4 regions of the Kocuria aegyptia genome follow, and region 1 is predicted to be linked to each of the others. Evidence: riboswitches for the same ligand, from Rfam matches in the RefSeq annotation. Region 1 holds a riboswitch; each other region holds the start of a gene.
The links. Region 1 has a riboswitch for S-adenosylmethionine ahead of ABD220_RS15560 (O-acetylhomoserine aminocarboxypropyltransferase/cysteine synthase family protein). Riboswitches for the same ligand answer to the same signal wherever they lie in the genome.

Region 1 (5,595 bases):
GCGGCGATGACGGCCTACCGCGTGCTCGTGCTGGTGTTCGTCTTCGGCGGCGCGGTGCTGGCCCTGGACCTCGTGTGGTCCCTGGCCGACCTGTTCATGGCGGTCATGGCGACCATCAACCTCGTGGCCCTGGTGCTGCTCGCCGGCGTGGCCGTCCGGGTGCTCAGGAACTACGAGGCCCAGCGCAAGCAGGGCGTGGAGCCGATCTTCCACAGCGGCGACGTCCCGGGCCTGTCCGGGCTCGGGGCGTGGGACGGCACCGACGTGGTGACCACCCGCGCCTACTGGGAGGACCGGGCGGCCGAGCGCGTCCGCTGAGACCGCCCGGCGCGGGCGCCCCGCGTGGTGCCGTCCGCGCCGGACGCTCTACAGTGGCACCATGGAATCTCGAACCCAGATGACCGCTGCGGAGCTCCGGCAGCTCCAGGCGCCCCTCAAGGACCGCTACCGGGAGGACCCCGCGGCGGCCCGCACGCCCCTGCACTCCCACGGCGACTTCCGGGACCCCGGACTGACCTGCACGGTCGACACCTGGGCGGGTCCCGTGCGGGGCGGTCCGCACGCCGCCACCGGCGGGGACGGCAGCGATGCCTGCTCCGGGGACATGCTCCTCGACGCGCTGCTGGCCTGCGCCGGAGTGACCCTGCGCAGCGTCGCCACCGCCATGGGCGTGGAGGTGCGCTCGACCGAGCTGACCGCCGAGGGGATGTTCGACGCCCGCGGCACCCTGGGCGTCGACCGGGCCGTGCCCGTCGGGGTCCAGGACGTCGTCGTGACCGCCCGCGTGGACGCCGACCTCGACGACACCGGCCTGGAGCGCCTCGCGCGGGCCACGGAGCGCTACTGCGTGGTCAGCCAGAGCCTGAAGGCCGACGTGAGGTTCGTGCTCGAGCGCGTGTAACGACCCCGCACGCAGGACAGGGACGACCCCGCCCGCAGGACGGGAACGACCCCGGAAGCTCCAGGCTCCCGGGGTCGTTCGTCGTCCCGGGCCGGTCTCAGGCCAGGACCTGCCGCTTCGCCGAGACCACGCCGGTGTTGAAGCCGGCCAGGTGCAGGCCGCCGTGGAAGCGGGCGTGCTCGATCTTCACGCAGCGGTCCATGACCACGTTGAGCCCGCCCTCCTCGGCGATCCTGGCGGCCTCCTCGTGCCAGGAGCCCAGCTGCAGCCACAGGGTCCTCGCCCCGACCGCCACGGCGTCGCGGGCCACGCCGGGGAGGTCGTCGTGGCGCCGGAACGCGTCGACCACGTCGGGCGTCTCCGGCAGCTCCGCCAGGGACGGATAGACAGGCCGGCCCATGATCTCCTGCAGCACCGGGTTGACGAAGTACACCCGGTACGGCGAGGAGGACAGCAGATAGGTCGAGACGAAGTAGGAGGCACGGGACGGCTTGTCGGACGCCCCCACGATGGCGATCGACTCGGTGTCGTGCAGGATCTTCAGCCGCTCGGGCGCGCTCGGCCCCGTCCAGGTGCGGGTCTCGGGGGTCATCGGAGCACTCCTTCGGTCGTGGTCGCCGTGGCGGCCTCGGCAGTGACATCGGCGGTGACATCTGCGGTGACATCAGCAGTGACACCGGCCGGGGCACCAACAGCGGAGGCAGCATCCCGGGACAGGCCGGTGGCCGCGGTGAGGGCCTGGTCCAGGTCCCAGAGGATGTCCTCGACGTCCTCGAGGCCCACCGACAGGCGGATGAGGTCCTCCCGCACCCCGGCCTGGAGCAGCTGCTCGGCGCTCAGCTGCTGGTGAGTGGTCGAGGCCGGGTGCAGCACGAGGGTGCGGGCGTCGCCGATGTTGGCGAGGTGACTGGCCAGCTGCAGGTTCTCGATGAACCGGGCGCCGACCTCCCGCCCTCCGAGCCGGTCCGTGGGGGAGACCCCGAACGCGAACACGGCGCCGGGTCCGAGGGGCAGGTACTTCCGGGCGCGGTCGTGGTGGGGGTGGTCCGGCAGCCCGGCCCAGTTGACGTAGGAGACGCGCGGGTCCTCCGCCAGCCACCGCGCGACGGCGTGCGTGTTGGCCAGGTGCGCGTCCATGCGCTGCGGCAGCGTCTCCACGCCCTGAAGCAGGTTCCACGCGGACTGGGGGGCCAGCGCGGGGCCGATGTCCCGCAGCTGCTCGGTGCGCAGCCGGGTCAGGAACCCGTACTCCCCGAAGTTCCCCCACCAGGTGACGTCGTTGTACGTCGGCACCGGCTCCGTCATGGACGGGAAGTTGCCGTTCGCCCAGTCGAAGCGGCCGGACTCGACGACGACGCCGCCCAGCGTGGTGCCGTGCCCGCCCAGGAACTTGGTGGCCGAGTGGATGACGATGTCCGCCCCGTGCTCGATCGGGCGGACCAGGTACGGCGGGGTCATGGTCGAGTCGACGACCAGCGGCACGCCGGCCTCGTGCGCGACCGCGGCGAGGCCCTCCAGGTCCGCGACGTCGCCGGAGGGATTGGCCACGACCTCCGTGTAAACGGCCTTGGTGCCCGGGCGCACCGCGGCCCGGTAGTCGGCGGGGTCGGTGCCGGGCACGAACGTGGTCTCGATCCCGAACCGGCGGAGGGTGACGTCCAGCTGGGTGACCGTCCCCCCGTAGAGCTGGGCGGAGGCCACGATGTGGTCCCCGGCCTGGGCGAGCGCGGCGAACACGAGGAACTCGGCGGACATGCCGGAGGCGGTGGCCACCGCGCCGATGCCTCCCTCGAGGGAGGCGATGCGCTCCTCGAACGCCGCGACGGTCGGGTTGCCGATGCGGGAGTAGATGTTGCCGTACTTCTGCAGGGCGAACAGATTGGCGGCGTCGTCGGCGTCCTTGAAGACGAACGAGCTGGTCTGGTAGATCGGGACCGCCCGGGCGCCGTGCTCGGCGTCGGGGGTGCCCCCGGCGTGCAGGGCGCGGGTGCGGAACCCGAACTGGTGGTCGGCCATGGGGAGAACTCCTCGTGCAGGTGGTGCCGCTGGTCGGTCCCGGGCGAAGAGGTGCCCCCGGTGGGCGGCCCGGGAGTGCGCTGCTCCATCGGTCCTGGCGGTAGCACCGTGCGGTCTGCGACGTGGACCACGGTTGCTGCGGCGTCGTCGATCCAGGTCTCTCGGCCGCTCGGGATGGCTGCCTCCCATTGTCGTCGTCCGGAGTGTTTCGCGCCAACCGGGCCGCCACGGTTCGCCGATCTGACACGGACGGCTTCCCTGGCCTATCGTGAGAACGCATTCAGCACGATCACGAGACCCGGCGCGAAGCTCTGGCTGGCCGGGCGGCAACCCTCTCCCGTAGCGGGGTGCCCCAGATGAGGATCGGGCCGCAGGGCACACCGCCTGCGGCAAGTACGGCGCCCTCCGCGCCGGATCTGCGCAGCACCCCTGAACAAGGTGCCGGGCCACGGGGCAGATCAGCTCAGGAAAGGCGCGCCCCGCCCGATGACCCCGCACGGCCCTGCCACTCTCTGGACACCCCCGGACTCTGCCTACAGGGACTCCGCCATGAGTCGCTTCGCAGTCGCCAACGGGTTTGACCCCCGTCGCTACGACGAGCTGCACGGCTGGTCGGTGACCCGGCGGGACGAGTTCTGGAACGCGCTGTGGGACTTCACGGGCGTGCGCGGGGACAAGGGCGACGTCGTGGAGCAGGCGCCGCCGACCGGCGGCGCCGACCTCGAGCTGCTGCCCTCCCTGCGGCACGGACGCATGTTCGGGACCAGGTACTTCCCCGCCGGACGGCTCAACGTGGCCGAGAACCTGCTGCGGGGCGAGCCGCACCGGCTCGCGGTGCTCGCCGCGGATGAGACGGGGACCCACACGCGGCTCACCGTGGGGGAGCTGCGTGGACGGGTTGCGGCGGTCCAGGCGGGGCTGCGGGCGGCAGGGGTCGGTGAGGGAGACGTCGTCGCCGGCATCCTCCCCAACACCGTCGAGAACCTCACCACGATGATCGCCACCCTGTCCCTGGGGGCCGCCTGGGCGGGCTGCTCGCCGGACTTCGGGGTGGCCGGCCTGGTCGACCGGATCGGGCAGGTGCGCCCGTCGGTGGTGGTCGCCGCGCAGAGCTACGCCTACAACGGCCGCGACTTCGACGTGCGGGACAAGGCGGAGGAGGTCGTCGCCCGCCTGGCGACCACGTCCGATCTCGTCCTGGTCGGTTCCCCCCGGTGGGAGGACGAGTTCACGGACGAGACCTCACCCCTCACGCTCGAGCGCTTCCCGTTCGACGCCCCCGGCCTGATCATGTTCACCTCGGGCACCACGGGGCTGCCCAAGGCCATCGTGCACAGCGCCGGTGGCGTCCTGCTCCAGCACCTCAAGGAGCACGTCCTGCACGGGGACGTCCGTCCCGGCGACGTGCACTCCTGGTTCACGTCCACCGCCTGGATGATGTACGCGTGGGTCGTGTCCGTCCTGGCCGCGGAGGCGGCCGTGCTGCTCATCGACGGCCACCCCTCGCCCCGCCTCCCCGACGGCACCGCCGACCACGGACACCTGTGGCGGATGGCGGACGAGGCCGGGCTCACCCACTTCGGCACGAGCCCCCGGTACCTGACCGCTCTCATGGACTCCGCGTACGCGCCCCGGGAGCACCACGACCTGCGCGCCCTGCGATCGGTCCTCTCGGCCGGGGCGCCCGTCTCCCCGGAGCAGTACGACTGGCTGTATGCCGAGGTGAAGCAGGACATGGTCTTCGCCTCGATCTGCGGCGGGACGGAGATCCACGGCTGCTTCCAGCTCGGCTCCCCCCTTCACCCGGTGCGCCGGGGCGAGATCACCTGCATCGCCCTGGGGCACGCCGTCAGCGTGCTGGACGAGCGGGGAGCGCCGGTGGTCGGGGAAAAGGGCGAGCTCGTGTGCACCGAGCCCTTCCCGTCGATGCCTCTGACCTTCCTCGGGGAGGGGGGGCTGCAGCGCTACCACGACACCTACTTCGCCGAGCGCCCGGACGTGTGGACCCACGGCGACCTCGCCGAGATCACCCCGCGCCGCTCCGTCGTCGTCCACGGCCGCTCGGACACGACGCTCAAGCCCAACGGCGTGCGGATCGGCACCGCGGAGATCTACCGGGTGGTCGACCAGCGCCCCGAGGTCGCCGAGTCCCTCGTCTTCGGGCACACCGCCCGCACCGACGAGGAGGTCGTCCTCTGCCTCGTGATGGCCGACGGGCACGAACTGACCCCCGGCTTCACCGCGGAGCTGCGGGCGGACATCCGCACCCAGGCCTCGCCCCGGCACGTCCCCGCCCACGTCTTCGCCGTCGCCGAGGTCCCCTACACCCTCAACGGCAAGAAGGTCGAGGGCGCGGCCCGCCTCGCCGCCGGCGGCGAGGCCGTGAAGAACGAGGCGTCGCTGGCCAACCCCGGCTCCCTCGACGAGTTCCGGAGGCTGTTCGCATGAGTCGCGACCGGGGAACGGCGCGCGGCACGATCGTCGGCGTGGGCGAGCTCCCACCGACCCGCCGGACGGAGGACGCCACGACCATGGGCCTGCTGGCCCGGGCCGCGAAGCTCGCCGTCGAGGACGCCGGGATCGGCAAGGGCGAGATCGACGGGCTGCTGATGGGCCCCCAGGTCGGTGAGACCCCGCAGCACGTCCCGGCGATGCTCTCCGAGTACCTCGGCCTGCAG
Region 2 (5,595 bases), on a different contig from region 1:
CCGACGCCCTGCTGGCGGACTGAGCGGTGACCCGATGGCTGCTGCTGCTCGCCGCCGTGCTCAGCGAGGTGGCGGCCACGCTGTCGCTGAAGGCCGCACTGGACGAGCCCGCCTGGTACGTGCTCGTCGTCACCGGCTACGGCGCCGCCTTCACGCTCCTGGCCGCCGTGCTGCGCCGCGGCACGCCCGTGGGGGTCGCCTACGGCGTGTGGGCCGCCCTGGGGGTGATGCTCACGGCGCTCGGTGCGGCCGTGCTCTTCGGTGAGCAGCTGAGCCCGGCCGTGCTGGCCGGGATCGTCCTGGTCGTGGCCGGTGTGCTCTGCGTGGAGATCGGCTCCCACCGCCCTGCCCAGCGACCGGAGGAGGCCGGCTGATGGCGTGGCTCTTCCTCACCGTCGCGATCCTCACCGAGGTCGCAGGGACCCTGTCCCTGCGGATGGCCGCCCGGGGCCGCCCCCGCTGGTACGCGGCGGTGGCCGCCGGCTACCTGGTCGCGTTCACCTGCCTGAGTCTGGCCCTGGCCGAGGGCATGGCGCTGGGGGTCGCCTACGGCATCTGGTCGGCCAGCGGGGTGGCGCTGACGGCGCTGGCCGGCCGGCTGCTGTTCCGCGAGCCCTTCACCTGGGTGACGGCGGTCGGCGTGGCCCTCATCGTCGGCGGGGTGCTGCTGATCGAGCTGGGCGCCCTGCCGGCCTGAGCGGCTCCTCGCAGGAGGCCGGCGGCGCCCGGGTGGTGCGGTGCCGGATCTCGTGTAGAGTGGTCTGCAGTTGTTGAGGTTCGTTTTTGTCTTTCAAGCAGTTCGGCCCACTCGGGTGCAGCAGTTTTTCTGAGAAGACGTTTTCCATGCATCACAACTGTTTGGTTTCTCGAACGTCGGGAAACGTTCATCTCATGAAGGATCAGGTCTCCCATGACTACCGGTATCGTCAAGTGGTTCAACGCTGACAAGGGCTTCGGCTTCATCACCCCCGAGGACGGCTCCAAGGACGTCTTCGCCCACTTCTCCGCGATCAACTCGAACGGCTTCCGCTCGCTGAACGAGAACGACCGCGTCGAGTTCGAGACCCAGGACGGCCCCAAGGGCCCCCAGGCCGCGAACATCAACGTCATCTCCTAAGGATCCCCGCGGGCCACGGCCCGTTGATCCTCCAGAACCGCCGCCGGGCTCTGCCCGGCGGCGGTTCTGTCGTCGTGCCGCGCCGGTCCTGAAGCGCCGGTCCTGAACTACCGGTCCCGGAGCACCGGGGACGAGCACCGCCAGAACCACCGGGAGGAAGCACCGTGACCGTCCCCGATCCGTGCCCCGCCGCGGAGGAGCCGGAGGACCCCTTCGTGGTGAACCGGATCTCCGACGCCCAGCTGGACGTCTCCGTGCCCTTCGAGGTGGAGGCCTCCGAGTGGGAGTTCGACGGCTCGGCCGACGAGGCCGGCGGCGGCTGGGGCTCCGCGGGGGACTACGGTCTCGAGTGAGCGTCCCGCGGATCCGCCCGTGCTCCCGGACCGCCGGACCCCCGCCGTCGTACCGCCTCCCAGCGTGCTCCGGCCCTGCTGTGCTCCTGCCCTGCAGCGATCCGGCTCCGGTGCGGCGTCTCGGGCTGTTCCCGCCCCGCACGACGGAGGCCGCAGCCCGGTGGGCTGCGCCCTCCGTCGTGTCCTGCCCGCCGGCTACGCCGACAGCGGGAGGGACGAGGGGTGGAGCTTGAAGAACGGGTGCCGCCCGGTCGCCGCGAGGGCTCCGGGAACGAGGAGCTGGCGGTACTTGGCGCACCATTGCGCGGGTCCCTCCGTGTGCTCCGCCGCGGCGGCGAGGTCGTCGGCCTCGGCGCTCAGGTACTCCTGCACGTCCCCGTCGGTCGACGTGAGCCGGACGAGGTGCAGATCGGGGAGGGTGGTGACGGTCACGTCGATCCACTCCTCGTGCTGGTCGGTGGTGCTGGTCGTTCTTTCTTCGGACATGGTCATGTTTTCTCCTGACGTTCTTGCAGGCATCCGATGGCGTTGCCCGCCGCTTCGTCATCCGATCCACCCGGGAACATCGGGTTGGCGCGCAGCGGGTCGGAGCCTCTCCGCTCACCCGCCGGGGATCGTCGATCTCCGGCCGAGCACGCGGACGCCGCATCTCGAGAAGCAGACTCAGGCTACCCCGAGGCTCCGACACCACGACAAGCCGGCCGTGAGTTGTGTCACCGAAACGTAATGCGCGGGGTGGTCGCCGGCGCCGTTCCCGGTTCATCGGGACCCATTTCAGCGCAATGATGTGTCGTCGAGGTGTCGGGGCGATGACACCCCGGGGAAGACCGGCGCACAGGAGGGTGGCACCGGGTGCTGCACCGCTGCGGGCCAGGTGATGTGGTTGAATGGAGGGAGCTTCAAGAGACCCGGTCGGCAAGCTCCGACTTGACCGGGCACCAACCCCATGTTCACGGGTGGTTCGGATGACGAAGCGGCTCGCATCGCCGCAGCAGCGGTACCCGGTGCGAGCAAGAGCGCACGAAGGACCCCGGTCATGACCGACCCCCGCCACCCCGCCGCCCGAGCGGCAACGTTCCCCGAGACCTCCCGGAGCGTCCCGGCCAGCGGGGACGCCGCCCGGAGCGACCCGGCGCCGGACGTCCCGGCGATCAGTGCCTCCGCCATGAGCATCGAGGACTACGCCCGTGTGGTGCAGGTCCGCACCGAGTTCGTGGACTTCCTGCTGGCTCCGGCCCGCGGGGAGCTCGCCGCGGCAGCCTGAGGCCCCTTCCCGTGGACCTCCTCCTGGACCGTTCCGTGCTGCTGGGGGTGCGCACCCCGGAGCGCTGCCCCGAACTGGCCGAGGTCCTGCGCCGGCACGGTCACCGGCGGCTGTTCCTCCCGGCCACGGTGCTCGGCGAGCTGCTCGCCGAGCGTCCCGACGAGACGCTGTGGGCCGAGCAGCTCGAGCTGCGCTTCCCGGGCCGGGTGCTGCCGGTGGACGCCGCCGTGGCGCGGGTCTGGGGTGCGCTGGGCGAGAGCGCGGCGGCCGACCCACTCGCCGGTCTCACCGCGGCCACGGCCAGGGTGCACGGGCTGACCGTGCTGACCGCGGAGCCCGGGCGGTACGCCGGCACCGGGGCGTCCGTGCTGGACGCGTCCCCCGCCCGGCGGTAGCCCTCAGGCGGCCCGGCGGTCGCGACGGCCCGGCGCCGAGAGCGCCACGGCCCGCTCGTAGTGCTCGAGCAGCTGGCCGACGAGCACGTCCCACGTCCGGCCCTGGACCGCCGCGTGCGCCGCGGCCCCGAACGCGGCCCGTTTCGCCTCGTCGCCGAGCAGATCGACCACGTGCCCGCGCAGCGCCCCGAGGTCCCCCGGGGGATAGAGCCAGCCGGTGCGGGACCGGTCCACGAGGTCGAGCGGCCCGCCCCGGCCGGTCGCGACCACCGGCACACCGGAGGCCATGGCCTCCTGGATCGTCTGGCAGAACGTCTCGAACTCGCCGGGATGGACGAACACGTCCAAGGACGCCATGATGCGCGCCAGGTCGGCGCCGCTGCGGCGGCCGGTGAAGTGCGCCTGCGGGAGCCGGCGGCGCAGGGCGTCCTCCTCCGGCCCCGAGCCCACGACCACCAGCCGCGTGCCGGGCAGGTCCGCGACCGCCGAGAGGTCCTCCACCTGCTTCTCCGGCGCGATCCGGCCCACGTAGCCGACGATCCGCCGGCCGCCGCCGACCTCCTCCCGCCACCGCTCGTCCCGGTGCCGCGGGGAGAAGCGGGTGGTGTCCACCCCGCGCCGCCACAGGTGCACGTCCCGCACGCCGTGCTCGGTGAGCTGCCGGACCGCCGAGGTGGACGGCGCCAGCGTGAGCGTCGCGAGGTTGTGCATGGAGCGCACGTGCCCCCAGAGGAGCTGCTCGAGGAACGGCGCCCCGTACTTGGCCGCGTAGCCGGGGACGTCCGTCTGGTAGACCGCCACGCAGGCCACCCCGAGCTGCCGGGCCGCCACGATCGCCCGGCGGCCCAGCACGAACGGGGAGGCCACGTGGACCACGTCGGGCCGGAAGTGCTCCAGCTGCCGGCGCACCCGCGCCACGGTCCCGCCCGCCACCCGCACGGCGGGGTAGCCGGTCAGCGGAACGGCGGGCAGCCGGTGCACCGGCACCCCGGCGAGGTCCTCGACGACCTCCTCCGCGAGGCGCCCGAGCGGAGCGGGGTCGTAGGAGGGGGCCACGACGACGACGTCGTGGCCCTCGGCGGCCAGCTCCTCGACGACCCGCAGCACCGAGTGGGTGACTCCGTTGAGGTGGGGGAGGAACTGCTCGGCGACCACGGCGACTCTCATGGACCCGAGCCTGGCCGGGCCCGGCGACCGAGCGGCAAGCAGGGCGTGGCCCGCCGGTGAAGCCGTCGTGAAGCCTCTGCCGGGGCGCCGCGCGGGCGTGGGAGGATGGGCGGTGATGAACTCCCATGGCTCTTCTTCCCCCGCAGCACGCCCCGACCGCCAGGGCGTGCCGATGCCGCTGTGGCTGCAGGGCGTGCTGGAACTCGGCTCCGTGGCCGTGGTGTCCTACCTGGTGGTCCTGCTGACCGTCCTCATGGTGTGGCTCGCCGACGGCTTCGACACCCTCGGCCTGGCCGGCGGGTTCGTGCTCTCCGGCCACGTGTGGCTGCTCGCCCACCTCACCCCTCTCCAGGTGGCCCTGGACCCGGGTGCCGGGCTGCCCGCGACCACGGGGACGCTCAACCTCGTCCCGCTCGGGCTGACCCTCGTCCCGTTCGCGCTCGCCTGGCACGCCGGGCGACGGCTGGCGCGCGCCTGCTGGGAGGGCCAGTTCTGGCAGCCGTACCTCAGCGGCCTGGCCGCCTACTCCGCCTTCGGCGCCGGCGCAGCGATGCTGTTCAGCCGCGGGGAGGTCTCGGCGAGCCCGGCCGCGGCCGCCGTCTTCCCGCTCGTCCCCGTGGCCCTGGGCGGGTTCGTCGGCGCGTACCGGGTCTCACGGTCGCTGCCGGGGCTGATCGGCGTCAACGCCGCCGCGTGGGTGGAGCGCACCAGCCAGTACTCCCGCTGGGCCGGGTCCTACGTGTGGGCGGTGCTGCGCGCCGGCTTCGTCGCGGCCGTCGCGGGGGTCGGGGCCGGGGCGGCGCTGCTCGCCGCCGCCCTGTTCTGGAACTGGAACGACGTGGTGGGCGTCTACCAGCGGCTCGGCACCGGCGTGCCGGGGGACACCGCGCTGACCGGGCTCCAGCTCGGCTACCTGCCCAACCTCGCGGTCTACGCCCTGGCCTGGGCCACGGGGGCGGGCTTCGACATCGGTTCCGGCACGCACGCCTCTCCGCTGGGCACCGAGGCCGGGCCCGTGCCGCTGCTGCCGGCCCTCGCCGCGCTGCCGCCCGCCGAGCTGCCCGCGTGGGCGCTCGTGGTGGTCGTGCTGCCCGTCCTGGCCGGCGTCCTCGCCGGCTGGTGGTTCCTGCGGGAGGGGGAGAACCACCTGGACGACTGGATGGCGCTGCGGCTGCCCGCCCGCTGGATCACGTACCCGCTGTCCACGCTGCTGACCGGGCTCTTCGTGGGCGCCGTCGCCGGCGTGCTGGTCATGCTGCTGAGCTGGCTGGCGCACGGCTCGCTGGCCCTCGGCCGGCT
Region 3 (5,595 bases), on a different contig from region 1:
GAGCCCGCGGGCGGCCAGGTAGCTGTCCTGGGGGCCGGCCACGGCGCCGGCGGCGAACTGCTGGAAGCCGACGGTTTCGGCGAGCGGGGCCCCGCGCCACTCGGCCGTCCCGACGACCACGGCTCCGCCGAGCACGTCGGAGTGCCCGCCGATGTACTTGGTGGTGGAGTGCACCACGGCGTGCGCACCGAGCTCGAGGGGGTTCTGCAGGTACGGGGACGCGAAGGTGTTGTCGACGACGAGCAGCGCCCCGGCGTCCCGGGCCAGCTGGGCCCAGGCCGCGACGTCGGCGATGCCGAGCAGCGGGTTGGACGGCGTCTCGAGCCACAGCACCTTCGTGGCGCCGGGCCGCACCGCCGCCCGGACGGTGTCGAGGTCCGTGATGTCCACGGGCGTGTGCGCGATCTCCCACGGGGCGAGGACCGTGGTGATCAGCCGGTTGGTGCCGCCGTAGCCGTCGGCACCGAGCACGATGTGGTCGCCCGGGCGCAGCACCGCGCGCAGCAGGGCGTCCTCGGCGGCGATCCCCGAGGCGAACGCGAAGCCGCGCTCGCCGCGCTCCAGGGCCGCGAGCTGCGCCTCGAAGCCGCTGCGGGTGGGGTTGGAGCCGCGGCTGTACTCGTGGCCGGCGCGCAGCACGTTGATCCCGTCCTGGGCGAACGTGGAGGTCTGGTAGATCGGCGGGATGACCGCCCCCGTCAGCGGGTCGGGCTCCTGGCCGGCGTGGACGGCGGTGGTGGTGAAGCCCCGGTGGCGGGTGCGGGTCTCGGTGGCGGACGTCATGGCGGGGCTCACTTCCGGGAGGTCTGGACGGTGTCGAGGGCCTGGCCGAGGTCGGCCACGAGGTCCTGGGGGGACTCGAGACCGATCGACAGCCGGATCGTGGTCTCGGCGATCCCGCCGGCCCGGCGCTGCTCGGGAGTCAGGCGGCAGTGCGTCATCGCCGCCGGGTGGGCCACGAGGCTGCGGGTGTCCCCGATGTTGGCGACCAGCTTGAACAGCCGGAGCGAGTCGATGAACGGGCCCACGGCGCCGTCCGGGGCGGCGAGGTCGAAGGAGAACACGGAGCCGATCCCGCGCGGGAAGTCCCGGGCGGCGATCCCGGCGCCGGGGTTCCCGGGCACGCCGGGGTGGTGGACGCGGGCAACGGTGGGGTGGCCGGCCAGGAACTCGGCCACCTCGAGGGCGGAGGCCGTGTGGCGGGCCACGCGCAGGTCCAGGGTCTCGGTGCCCTGCAGGATCTGGCTGGCGTTGAACGGGGACAGCGTGGTGCCGAGGTCGTGCACGTACTTCGCCCGGACCAGGTGCAGGTAGGGGCTGGCCCCGGCGCACTTCTCGGCGAGGCTCAGCCCGCCCCAGCGGGCACGGGCCTGGGTGAACTGCGGCCATTTCTCGGGCCGCGCGGACCAGTCGAAGCTCCCGCCGTCCACGACCGCCCCGGCGAGCGCGTTGCCGTGCCCGCCCAGGAACTTGGTGGCCGAGTGCACCACGATGTCGGCGCCCTTCTCCAGCGGCCGGTACAGGGCCGGGGACGCGAGGGTGTTGTCGACGACGACGGGGACCCCGGAGGCCCGGGCGACGTCGGCGATGCCGGGCAGGTCCGGCAGGGTGGCCAGCGGGTTGCCGATGGACTCCAGCAGGAACGCCCGGGTGTCGGGGCGCACGGCCGCGGCCCACGCCCCCGGGGCGGTCGGGTCCACGAAGGAGACCTCGATGCCGTAGTCCGCGAAGGAGTCGGTGAGCAGGTCCACCGTCCCGCCGTAGAGCTTCTCGGAGGCCACGAGGTGCTTGCCGGCGCCCTGGCCGAGGAGGGCCAGCAGCGCGACGGCCACGGCGGACTGCCCGGAGCCGGTCGCCACGGCGCCCGCACCGCCCTCGAGGTCGCTGATCCGCTGCTCGAGCACGGCCACCGTGGGGTTGCCGGTGCGCGTGTAGGTGAAGCCCGCGCGGGTCTGGGCGAACATCTGCCGGGCCGCCTCGTAGTCCGGGAACTCGAACGCCGCGGTCTGGTAGATCGGCACCGTCAGGGTGCGCTGGGTGACCTGGTCGTGGGTGCCGGCGTGGATCTGCCGGGTCGCGAGGTCGTGGTCGGTCACGGGGATGGACATGGCGCTGCTCCTGTGCCTTGCTCTTACCCGCACCGGTCGTCCGCGTGCGCCGGGTGGGCACGCCGCGGAAGATGCAGGCCGCTTCCTCATCCGAACCACCCAATGAGCATGGGGTTGGTGCGTGACCCAGTCGGAGCTTGGCGGTCACGTCTCGTGAAGCTGGAACAACACTATGCGCAGAGGTAGTCGGTGTCCCTCCGCGACGGAAGATGACGACCGTGACGGTTCATGACACCGGACGTGCGCCGGTGTCCGGTCCGTGCGTCAGGCCCGCGTGTCATGCCCGGGTGTCGATGTCCTCGAAGATCAGGAACGTCTGGGTGTCCACCACGCCGGGCAGTTGCTGGATGTGCTCGAAGATCACCTGCCGCAGGTGCACGGTGTCCACGGCCCGCACCAGGAGCATGACGTCGAAGTTCCCGCCCACCAGGGCGATGTGGTGCACGGCGGGGATCGCCTGGAGCTGGGCGCACAGCTCCCGCCAGGTGTTCTGCTGCAGCTTGAGCGTCACGTAGGCCGAGGCCTGCAGGCCCGCCCGCACCGGGTCGATCACGGTGCTGAAGCGCAGGATCACTCCCTCGTCCCGGAGCCGGTTGATCCGGGCGTAGGCGTGGGCGCGGGAGACGTGCACGGCCGCGGCGATGGCGGTCACCGACTGCCTCGCGTCCCGGGACAGCTCCTCGAGGATCTTCCGGTCGGTCTCGTCCAGCGGCACGGGGGTGGAAGGCACGGCGGGCTCCTCGGGGTGGGTCGGCGCAGCGTCCGGACCGGGTCGGACGAATGCGTGTGCTCCACGCCACACTAGAACATTTCGTCCACGCACGGTGCACCGTCTGTCTCAGACTTCTCCACTTCTCCGGCTTTGTGGATACGAAGCATGCCCGGTTCCCATACTGGGAAGACAGAGCTGCACCAGCCTTCCTGCCTCCCCGGGCCTGCGAGCGGGCCGGGACCGACCGAGGGGACATCATGAGCCAGACCGTCGAGACCCCCGAGGACCCCATCCTCCGGGCCTCCCAGACCTTCGGCATCACGCCGGAGCAGTACATGCTCCCGGCACGCGGCGAGATCCGCATGGTCGATCCGAGCGGGCGGCTGCTCGCTCCCGAGGAGCAGGGCACCGGCCCCGGCCACGAGTACCCGCTTCCGGCCCGGGACGTCCTGCTGGAGGCCTACGAGAAGCTGGTGGTCGGGCGGCGGGTCAACGACCAGAACTCCGCCCTGGTCCGCCAGGGCCGCATGGCCGTCTACCCGTCCAGCCACGGCCAGGAGGCCTGCCAGGTGGCGGCCGCCCTGTGCCTCGCGGAGGGCGACTGGCTGTTCCCCACCTACCGGGACACCGTGGCGGTCATGACCAAGGGTGTGGACCCCCTGCAGGTCATGGCGATCTTCCGCGGCGAGTGGCACGGCGGCTACGACCCGTACGAGCACCGCGTGGGCATCCAGTCCACCCCGCTCACCACCCAGCTGCTGCACGCCGTGGGCGTGGCCCACGCCGCCAAGCTGCGCGGGGAGGACACCGTGGTCCTGGCCATGTGCGGGGACGGCGCCACCAGCGAGGGCGACTTCCACGAGGCCCTGAACTTCGCGGCCGTGTTCAAGCTGCCGGTCGTGTTCTTCGTGCAGAACAACGGCTACGCGATCTCCGTGCCCCTGTCCCAGCAGTCCGCCGCCCCGAGCCTCGCGCACAAGGCGGTCGGCTACGGCATGGCGGGCGAGCGCGTGGACGGCAACGACCTCGTGGCGCTGCTCGCCACCCTGCGCCGCGCCGTGGACCTGGCGCGCTCCGAGTCCGAGCCCCTGCTCGTCGAGGCGCACACCTACCGCATGCAGGCGCACACCAACGCCGACGACGCCACGCGCTACCGGGACGACGCCGAGGTGCAGGAGTGGATCGCCAAGGACCCGGTGACCCGGATGCGCGCCTACCTCGGCGCCGAGGGCGTGCTCGACGACGCGGCGGAGCAGCGCATCGCCGCCGCCGCCGAGGACGTCGCCACGGTCCTGCGCGACGGCATGAACGCCGACGTGGAGATCGACCCGCTCGAGCTGTTCCGCCACGTCTACACCGAGCAGACCCCGCAGCTCGCCGAGCAGGAGCAGTTCCTGGCCGCCGAGCTCGCCCGAGAGGAGACCGGACAGTGAGCACCCTGCACGCCACCGCCCCGGCCGGCGAGGCCCCGGCGGTCAAGCCCGCCAGCTTCGCCCAGGCCCTCAACACCGCCCTGGCCGACGCGCTGGCCGCCGAAGACGCCGTCGTCGTCTTCGGCGAGGACGTCGGCACCCTCGGCGGCGTCTTCCGCATCACCGACGGGCTGACGAAGCGCTTCGGCCGCACCCGGTGCTTCGACACCCCGCTGGCCGAGTCCGGGATCGCCGGCATGGCCGTGGGCATGGCGATGAACCGGATGCGACCCGTCATCGAGATGCAGTTCGACGCCTTCGCCTACCCGGCCTTCGAGCAGGTCGCCTCGCACATCGCGAAGATGCACAACCGCACCCGCGGCGCCGTGCGCCTGCCGATCGTCATCCGGATCCCGTACGCGGGCGGCATCGGCGGCGTGGAGCACCACTGCGACTCCTCCGAGGCCTACTACGCCCACACCCCGGGCCTGAAGGTCTTCACCCCGGCCACGGTCGAGGACGCCTACCTCATGCTGCGCGAGGCGATCGACTCCGACGACCCGGTCGTGTTCTTCGAGCCGAAGAAGCTCTACTGGTCCAAGGCCCCCGTGGACCTGGCAGAGCTGAAGGACCGCTACGAGAACCGGGCGCCCGAGCGCCGGGGGGGCCGCGCCGTCGTCGCCCGCGCCGGCGAGGACGCCACGCTGCTGGCCTACGGGCCGTCCGTGCCGACCGCCCTGGCGGCCGCGGCGACCGCCGCCGCCGAGGGGCGCTCGCTCGAGGTCGTGGACCTGCGCAGCATCGTCCCCTTCGACGACGAGACGGTCGCCGCGTCGGTGCGGAGGACCGGTCGCGTGGTGGTCGTGGCGGAGGCGCCGGGCTTCGCGTCCGTGGCGGCCGAGATCGTGGCCCGCGTCCAGGAGCGCTGCTTCCACTCCCTGGCCGCGCCCGTGCGCCGCGTGACCGGCTTCGACATCCCCTACCCGGCGCCCAAGCTCGAGGAGCACTACCTGCCCAGCGTCGACCGCATCCTCGACGCCGTGGACGACCTGCAGTGGGAGGACTGACCATGACCGTGAAGACGTTCACCCTGCCGGATCTCGGCGAGGGACTGACCGAGGCCGAGCTCGTGAGCTGGCTCGTCCAGGTGGGCGACACCGTCGCCGTGGACCAGCCGATCGCCGAGGTGGAGACCGCCAAGTCCGCCGTGGAGGTCCCGTGCCCGTTCGCCGGGACCGTGCACCGGCTGCACGGCGCCTCGGGGCAGACCCTCGACGTGGGCGCCCCGCTGATCTCCGTGGACACCGGGGACCGGGCCGGGACCCCCGCCCCGCAGGGCGGCGGCCCCAAGGGCGGGCAGTCC
Region 4 (5,595 bases), on a different contig from region 1:
TCCACCCTCTCGGTCTCCGCGTTCTACCTGCTGGCCCAGATGGCCGGCGCCGGTGCGCTGGTGTCGCTGCTGCTGGGCATCGGCTCGCGAGCCGGTCAGTCGCTCGTCATCGTCGTCGTGGGCGCGCTGATGATCGTCTACGTCCTCGTGGGCGGGATGAAGGGCACCACCTACGTGCAGATCATCAAGGCCGTGCTCCTGGTCTCCGGCGTGGCGGTCATGACCATCTGGATCCTGGCGCTCTACGGCTTCAACTTCTCCTCGCTGCTCGGGGACGCGGTCGCCGTCTCCGGCAACCCGGCCATCCTGGAGCCGGGCCTGCGCTACGGGGCCTCCGAGACCAGCAAGCTGGACTTCATCTCCCTGGGCCTCGCCCTCGTCTTCGGCGCCGCGGGCCTGCCCCACGTGCTGATGCGCTTCTACACGGTGCCCACCGCCAAGGAGGCCCGCACCTCCGTGGTCTGGGCGATCGGCCTGATCGGGCTGTTCTACCTCTTCACGCTCATCCTGGGCTTCGGCGCCGCGGCCCTCATCGGCGCGGAGCGGATCCAGGCGGCTCCGGGCGGCGTGAACTCCGCGGCCCCGCTGCTGGCCTTCGAACTCGGCGGCTCCCTGCTGATGGGGATCATCGCTGCGGTGGCGTTCGCCACGATCCTCGCGGTCGTCGCCGGCCTGGCCATCACGGCCTCGGCCTCCTTCGCCCACGACATCTACACCAGCGTCATCAAGAAGGGGAACTCCGATCCCCGCAAGGAGCTGCGGGTCGCGAAGACCACGGTGGTGGTCATCGGCCTCGTCTCCATCGCGGGCGGCATCGGCGCGCAGGGCCAGAACGTCGCGTTCCTCGTGGCGCTCGCCTTCGCGGTCGCGGCCTCGGCGAACCTGCCGACCATCCTGTACTCCCTCTACTGGCGGCGCTTCACCACCCGGGGCGCGGTCTGGTCGATGTACGGCGGCCTGTTCATCTCGGTGGGCCTCATCATCTTCTCCCCGGTCATGTCCGGCACCGAGACGTCGATGATCCCGACGGCCGACTTCGCGTGGTTCCCGCTGCAGAACCCGGGCATCGTCTCGATCCCGGCGTCCTTCCTCCTCGGCTTCATCGGCTCCATGACGGAGCGCCGTCTCGAGGACCCGGTCAAGCAGTCCGAGATGGAGGTGCGCTCGCTCACAGGCATCGGCGCGGAGAAGCCCGTCGCCCACTGACGGATTCCCGCTCCCACCTGGGAGGATCCCCGGCCCGCCCGAAGCCCCGGCTTCCGGCGGGCCGGGCCGCGTCCGGGGCTCACCCGCTGATTCACCAACGTGAACAGACAGGTGGCTGACCGTCGGCTAGGGTGGTGAGCAGAAGCAACCTCAGGGTATTCCAGGGATACTGGCCGGTTGCGTACAATGAAAGTCCCTCCCGGGACGGATAAGGAGCCATCATGGGAATCATCAGCTGGATCATCCTCGGCCTCATCGCCGGTGCCCTCGCCAAGCTCATCATGCCGGGCAGCCAGGGCGGCGGCATCATCGTCACCATCGTCATCGGCATCGTGGGCGCCCTCCTGGGAGGCTTCCTGGGCTCGCTGATCGGCATCGGCAGCCTGGAGTCCGCGTTCGACATCGGCACCATCATCACCGCCGTCGTGGGAGCCCTCATCGTGCTCTTCATCTGGGGCGCGGTCAGCGGCCGCAGGGGCCGCGCCACGCGCTGATCCGACCCCGTCGGTCGCCGAGGCCCCGTCCACCGTTCCCGGTGGGCGGGGCCTCGGTCCGTCCCGGGACGCCCTGGGTGCCCGCCCCGGACACCGCCCCGGCAATCGCCGGGGCGCGGCAGGCAGGAGGCCCGCTGGGGGATACTGGGGGTCATGACGCCCCCCGCCACCCCGCCCCGTCCCCGTCAGACGCCCGAGCTGCGCGCGCTGGCCGCCGCCGGTCCCCGCAGGATCAGCGTCCTCGGCTCGACGGGCTCGATCGGCACCCAGGCGCTCGACGTCGTGCGCGCCGCCCGTGAGCTCGAGGGCGGGGCCCCGTTCACCGTGGTCGCACTCGCCGCCGGCGCGCGCCACCTCGAGCTGCTCGCGGACCAGGCCGTCGAGACCCGTGCCGCGGTCGTGGCCACGAGCGGCACCGGTCAGGACGCGGCCCGCCTGGCCCGCCTGATCGCGGACCGGGCCGCGGCCGCCGGGGCGGGGGACCACCGCCCCGAGATCGTGCACGGGCCCGACGCGGACCTCGTGCTCAACGGCATCACCGGCTCCATCGGGCTCGCCCCCACGCTGGCGGCGCTGCGGGCCGGGCACAAGCTCGCGCTGGCGAACAAGGAGTCGCTGATCGCCGGGGGGGCCCTCGTCAAGGCCGCCGCCGCGGCGACCGGGGACCCGGACGCCCTGATCCCGGTGGACTCCGAGCACTCGGCGCTGGCCCAGGCGCTGCGCGGCGGCACCGCCGGTGAGGTCGACCGGCTCGTGCTGACGGCCTCCGGCGGCCCGTTCCGCGGCCGGTCCCGGGCGGAGCTGGAGACGGTCACTCCGCAGGACGCGCTGCGCCACCCGACGTGGGACATGGGTCTGATGGTGACGACCAACTCGGCGTCCATGGTGAACAAGGCACTCGAGGTGCTCGAGGCCCACCTGCTCTTCGACGTCCCCCTCGGGCGCATCGACGTGGTGGTCCACCCCCAGTCGGTCGTGCACTCCATGGTCCAGTTCGTGGACGGCTCCACCCTCGCCCAGGCCTCGCCGCCGGACATGCGCCTGCCCATCGCCCTCGGTCTGGCCTGGCCCCACCGGGTGCCCGGCGCCGCCCTGCCGTGCGACTGGACGCGCGCCACGGCGTGGACCTTCGAGCCCCTCGACCCGGTGGCGTTCCCGGCCGTCCGGCTCATCAAGGCGGCGGGGGAGCGGGGCGGGACCTTCCCCGCGGTGTTCAATGCGGCCAACGAGGAGGCGGTGCACGCCTTCCACGACGGCCGGATCCGGTTCCCCGCGATCGTGGACACGGTGGAGGCGGTGCTGGGCGAGCACGACGACGACGGCCCGCTCGAGCTCGAGGCCGTGCTGGCGGCCGAGGGCTGGGCCCGCCGCCGGGTCCGGGAGCTCCTCGCCCGCTGACGGGGCGGGATCGGCCCTCGCCGCACGTGCTAGTCTGTCGGGCGGATGACGAGTCCCAGCGTGAAGCCCTGGCTGGCTGGGCGGCAACCCTCTCCCGTAGTGGGGTGCCCCAGGAGAACCATCTGGCACCGGCCATCGAGGGCCGGCGGCAAGTACGGTCCGACCGCGCATGCGCCCTCCGGCGTGCCCTCGACCGTGGCCGCCGGGCCCGTCGGAGCCGGTGGAGACCTCGGACACCCCGGACACCCCGGACCCACGGAAAGGCATCACATGCGATCGCAGCGCCTCCCCTTCCTCGCCCTGGCCACGACCCTCGGCCTCACCCTCGCCGCCTGCGGAGGCTCCGCCGGGGAGTCCTCCGGCGAGGGCGCCCTCGCCGACGGCAAGGTCACCATCGGCGTCGTCGGCTCCCACCCGACCCACGACGTGCTCCAGCAGCTGGCCGAGGAGCAGGGGCTCACCGTCGAGTACGTCGACTTCTCCGACTACAACCAGCCCAACCCGGCCACCGAGTCCGGCGACGTGGACATGACCTGGTTCCAGCACGTGCCCTTCCTCGCGGACTACAACAACTCCGCCGGGGGCTCGATCACCCCGATCGGCTCGACGTCGATCTACCCGCTGGGCCTGTACTCCAACGAGCACGACTCCGTGGAGCAGTTCCAGGAGGGCGACGAGATCGCCGTGCCCAACGACGCGGTGAACCTCTCCCGGGCCCTGATCGTGCTCGAGTCCGCCGGCCTGGTCGAGCTGACCAGTGACACCCTCATCCCCACGGAGCTGGACGTCGACACCGAGGCCTCGAAGGTGCGGGTCACCCCCGTGTCCGCGGAGCAGACGGTGCTCTCCCTCGACTCGGTGGCCGGCTCGGTGATCAACAACGACTTCCTGGCCCGCGCGGACATCGACCCGAAGTCCGCGCTGGCCCAGGACGACCCCGAGGCGGAGGGCTCGCGCGCCTACGTCAACCTCTTCACCACGACCGAGGAGCTCGCCGGCGACGAGACCCTCCGGCAGGTCGCGGACCTCTACCACGAGCAGGCCGTCGTCGACGCCGAGATGGAGGAGACCAAGGACACCGCCGTGCCGCTGCAGCTGGAGCCGGAGGAGCTCCAGGAGCTGACCGCGCGCTACCAGCAGGAGCTGAAGGACCAGGGACGGTGAGCGCGGCGGTCCCGGCCGGGCCGTCCGCCCCCGGGCGCCCGGACGAGGTGCTCGTCTCCTTCCGCAACGTCTCCAAGACCTTCCGCACCGGCTCGGGGCGCGCGGCGCGCGAGGTGGTGGCGGTCGACGACGTCAGCCTCGACGTCCGCCGCGGCGAGATCTTCGGGGTGATCGGCTACTCCGGGGCGGGCAAGTCCACCCTCGTGCGCCTGATCAACGGGCTCGAGCCCGTGTCCTCGGGGTCCCTGACCGTCGAGGGGTTCGAGGTGGCCGGCCGGCGCGAGACCGAGCTCGCGCCGGTCCGGCAGGAGATCGGCATGATCTTCCAGCAGTTCAACCTCTTCACCTCCCGCACCGTCGCGGGCAACGTCGAGTACCCGCTGAAGCGGGCCGGCTGGCCCAAGGAGAAGCGCCGGGCCCGGGTGGCGGAGCTGCTCGAGTTCGTGGGCCTGTCGGCCCGCGCCGGCAACTACCCGGAGCAGCTCTCCGGCGGGCAGAAGCAGCGCGTGGGCATCGCCCGGGCCCTGGCGACCAGCCCGAAGCTGCTCCTGGCCGACGAGTCGACGAGCGCCCTCGACCCGGAGACCACGCAGGAGGTCCTGCAGGTGTTGCAGCGGGTCAACCGCGAGCTGGGGATCACGATCGTGATCATCACCCACGAGATGGACGTGGTCCGGGCGATCGCCGACCGCGTGGCCGTGATGCAGGACGGGAAGGTCGTGGAGCACGGCTCCACCGTGGACATCTTCGCCCGGCCCCGCACCGAGACCGCCCGCCGCTTCGTCTCCTCGGTCCTGCACTCGGTGCCCGACGCCCGCGAGGTGGAACGGCTGCGCCGCGCCCACCGCGGGCGCCTGGTGATCGTGGACGTCGGCGACGGCGTGGACATCGGCGGGGTGCTCTCCGACGGCGCCGCCCGCGGGGTCCGCTTCACCATCGCCTACGGCGGGATCAGCGTGCTCCAGGAGCAGTCGTTCGGGTCCCTGACCTTCGAGCTGACCGGCGAGGACACGGCCGTGCAGGCCGTGGTCGACGAGATGTCCCGGATCACGACCCTGAGAGAGGTGGCCGCGTGAACGACTGGTCCGTCCTGGGACCCGAGCTGCTGTCCGCGCTCGGGGAGACCCTCTACATGGTGGCCGTCACGCTGCTGCTCGCCGGCCTGCTCGGTCTGCTCGTGGGCGTGGGCCTCTACGTCACCCGCCGGGGCAACATCCTGGAGAACCGTGCGGTGCACGAGGGGCTGAACCTCGTGGTGAACTTCGTCCGGCCGATCCCGTTCATCATCCTGCTGGCCGCGCTGGGCCCGGTCACCCAGGGGGTCGTCGGGACC

Region 2: linked by a shared signal. The riboswitch ahead of ABD220_RS02685 (hypothetical protein) and the one ahead of ABD220_RS15560 (O-acetylhomoserine aminocarboxypropyltransferase/cysteine synthase family protein) in region 1 are both predicted to bind S-adenosylmethionine.
Region 3: linked by a shared signal. The riboswitch ahead of ABD220_RS12500 (O-acetylhomoserine aminocarboxypropyltransferase/cysteine synthase family protein) and the one ahead of ABD220_RS15560 (O-acetylhomoserine aminocarboxypropyltransferase/cysteine synthase family protein) in region 1 are both predicted to bind S-adenosylmethionine.
Region 4: linked by a shared signal. The riboswitch ahead of ABD220_RS01390 (MetQ/NlpA family ABC transporter substrate-binding protein) and the one ahead of ABD220_RS15560 (O-acetylhomoserine aminocarboxypropyltransferase/cysteine synthase family protein) in region 1 are both predicted to bind S-adenosylmethionine.

Annotation. Positions count from the first base shown of each region.
Region 1 is NZ_BAAAOA010000046.1:265,868-271,462, forward strand. It holds gene ABD220_RS15545 (alanine/glycine:cation symporter family protein) at 1-318, shown strand, start outside; gene ABD220_RS15550 (OsmC family protein) at 398-901, shown strand; gene ABD220_RS15555 (CoA-binding protein) at 999-1,493, opposite strand; gene ABD220_RS15560 (O-acetylhomoserine aminocarboxypropyltransferase/cysteine synthase family protein) at 1,490-2,917, opposite strand; SAM riboswitch class I at 3,000-3,098, opposite strand; SAM riboswitch class IV at 3,205-3,319, shown strand; gene ABD220_RS15565 (acetoacetate--CoA ligase) at 3,404-5,365, shown strand; gene ABD220_RS15570 (thiolase family protein) at 5,362-5,595, shown strand, end outside.
Region 2 is NZ_BAAAOA010000007.1:93,570-99,164, forward strand. It holds gene ABD220_RS02655 (TetR/AcrR family transcriptional regulator) at 1-23, shown strand, start outside; gene ABD220_RS02660 (DMT family transporter) at 27-374, shown strand; gene ABD220_RS02665 (DMT family transporter) at 374-697, shown strand; gene cspE (transcription antiterminator/RNA stability regulator CspE) at 911-1,117, shown strand; gene ABD220_RS02675 (hypothetical protein) at 1,282-1,470, shown strand; gene ABD220_RS02680 (hypothetical protein) at 1,666-1,962, opposite strand; SAM riboswitch class IV at 2,368-2,493, shown strand; gene ABD220_RS02685 (hypothetical protein) at 2,507-2,734, shown strand; gene ABD220_RS02690 (PIN domain-containing protein) at 2,746-3,129, shown strand; gene ABD220_RS02695 (glycosyltransferase family 4 protein) at 3,133-4,296, opposite strand; gene ABD220_RS02700 (cell division protein PerM) at 4,412-5,595, shown strand, end outside.
Region 3 is NZ_BAAAOA010000029.1:137,810-143,404, reverse strand. It holds gene ABD220_RS12505 (cystathionine gamma-synthase) at 1-783, opposite strand, end outside; gene ABD220_RS12500 (O-acetylhomoserine aminocarboxypropyltransferase/cysteine synthase family protein) at 792-2,108, opposite strand; SAM riboswitch class IV at 2,146-2,267, opposite strand; gene ABD220_RS12495 (Lrp/AsnC family transcriptional regulator) at 2,386-2,838, opposite strand; gene ABD220_RS12490 (thiamine pyrophosphate-dependent enzyme) at 3,078-4,253, shown strand; gene ABD220_RS12485 (alpha-ketoacid dehydrogenase subunit beta) at 4,250-5,299, shown strand; gene ABD220_RS12480 (dihydrolipoamide acetyltransferase family protein) at 5,302-5,595, shown strand, end outside.
Region 4 is NZ_BAAAOA010000005.1:134,002-139,596, forward strand. It holds gene ABD220_RS01375 (solute symporter family protein) at 1-1,206, shown strand, start outside; gene ABD220_RS01380 (GlsB/YeaQ/YmgE family stress response membrane protein) at 1,428-1,700, shown strand; gene dxr (1-deoxy-D-xylulose-5-phosphate reductoisomerase) at 1,854-3,098, shown strand; SAM riboswitch class IV at 3,143-3,259, shown strand; gene ABD220_RS01390 (MetQ/NlpA family ABC transporter substrate-binding protein) at 3,369-4,262, shown strand; gene ABD220_RS01395 (methionine ABC transporter ATP-binding protein) at 4,259-5,338, shown strand; gene ABD220_RS01400 (methionine ABC transporter permease) at 5,395-5,595, shown strand, end outside.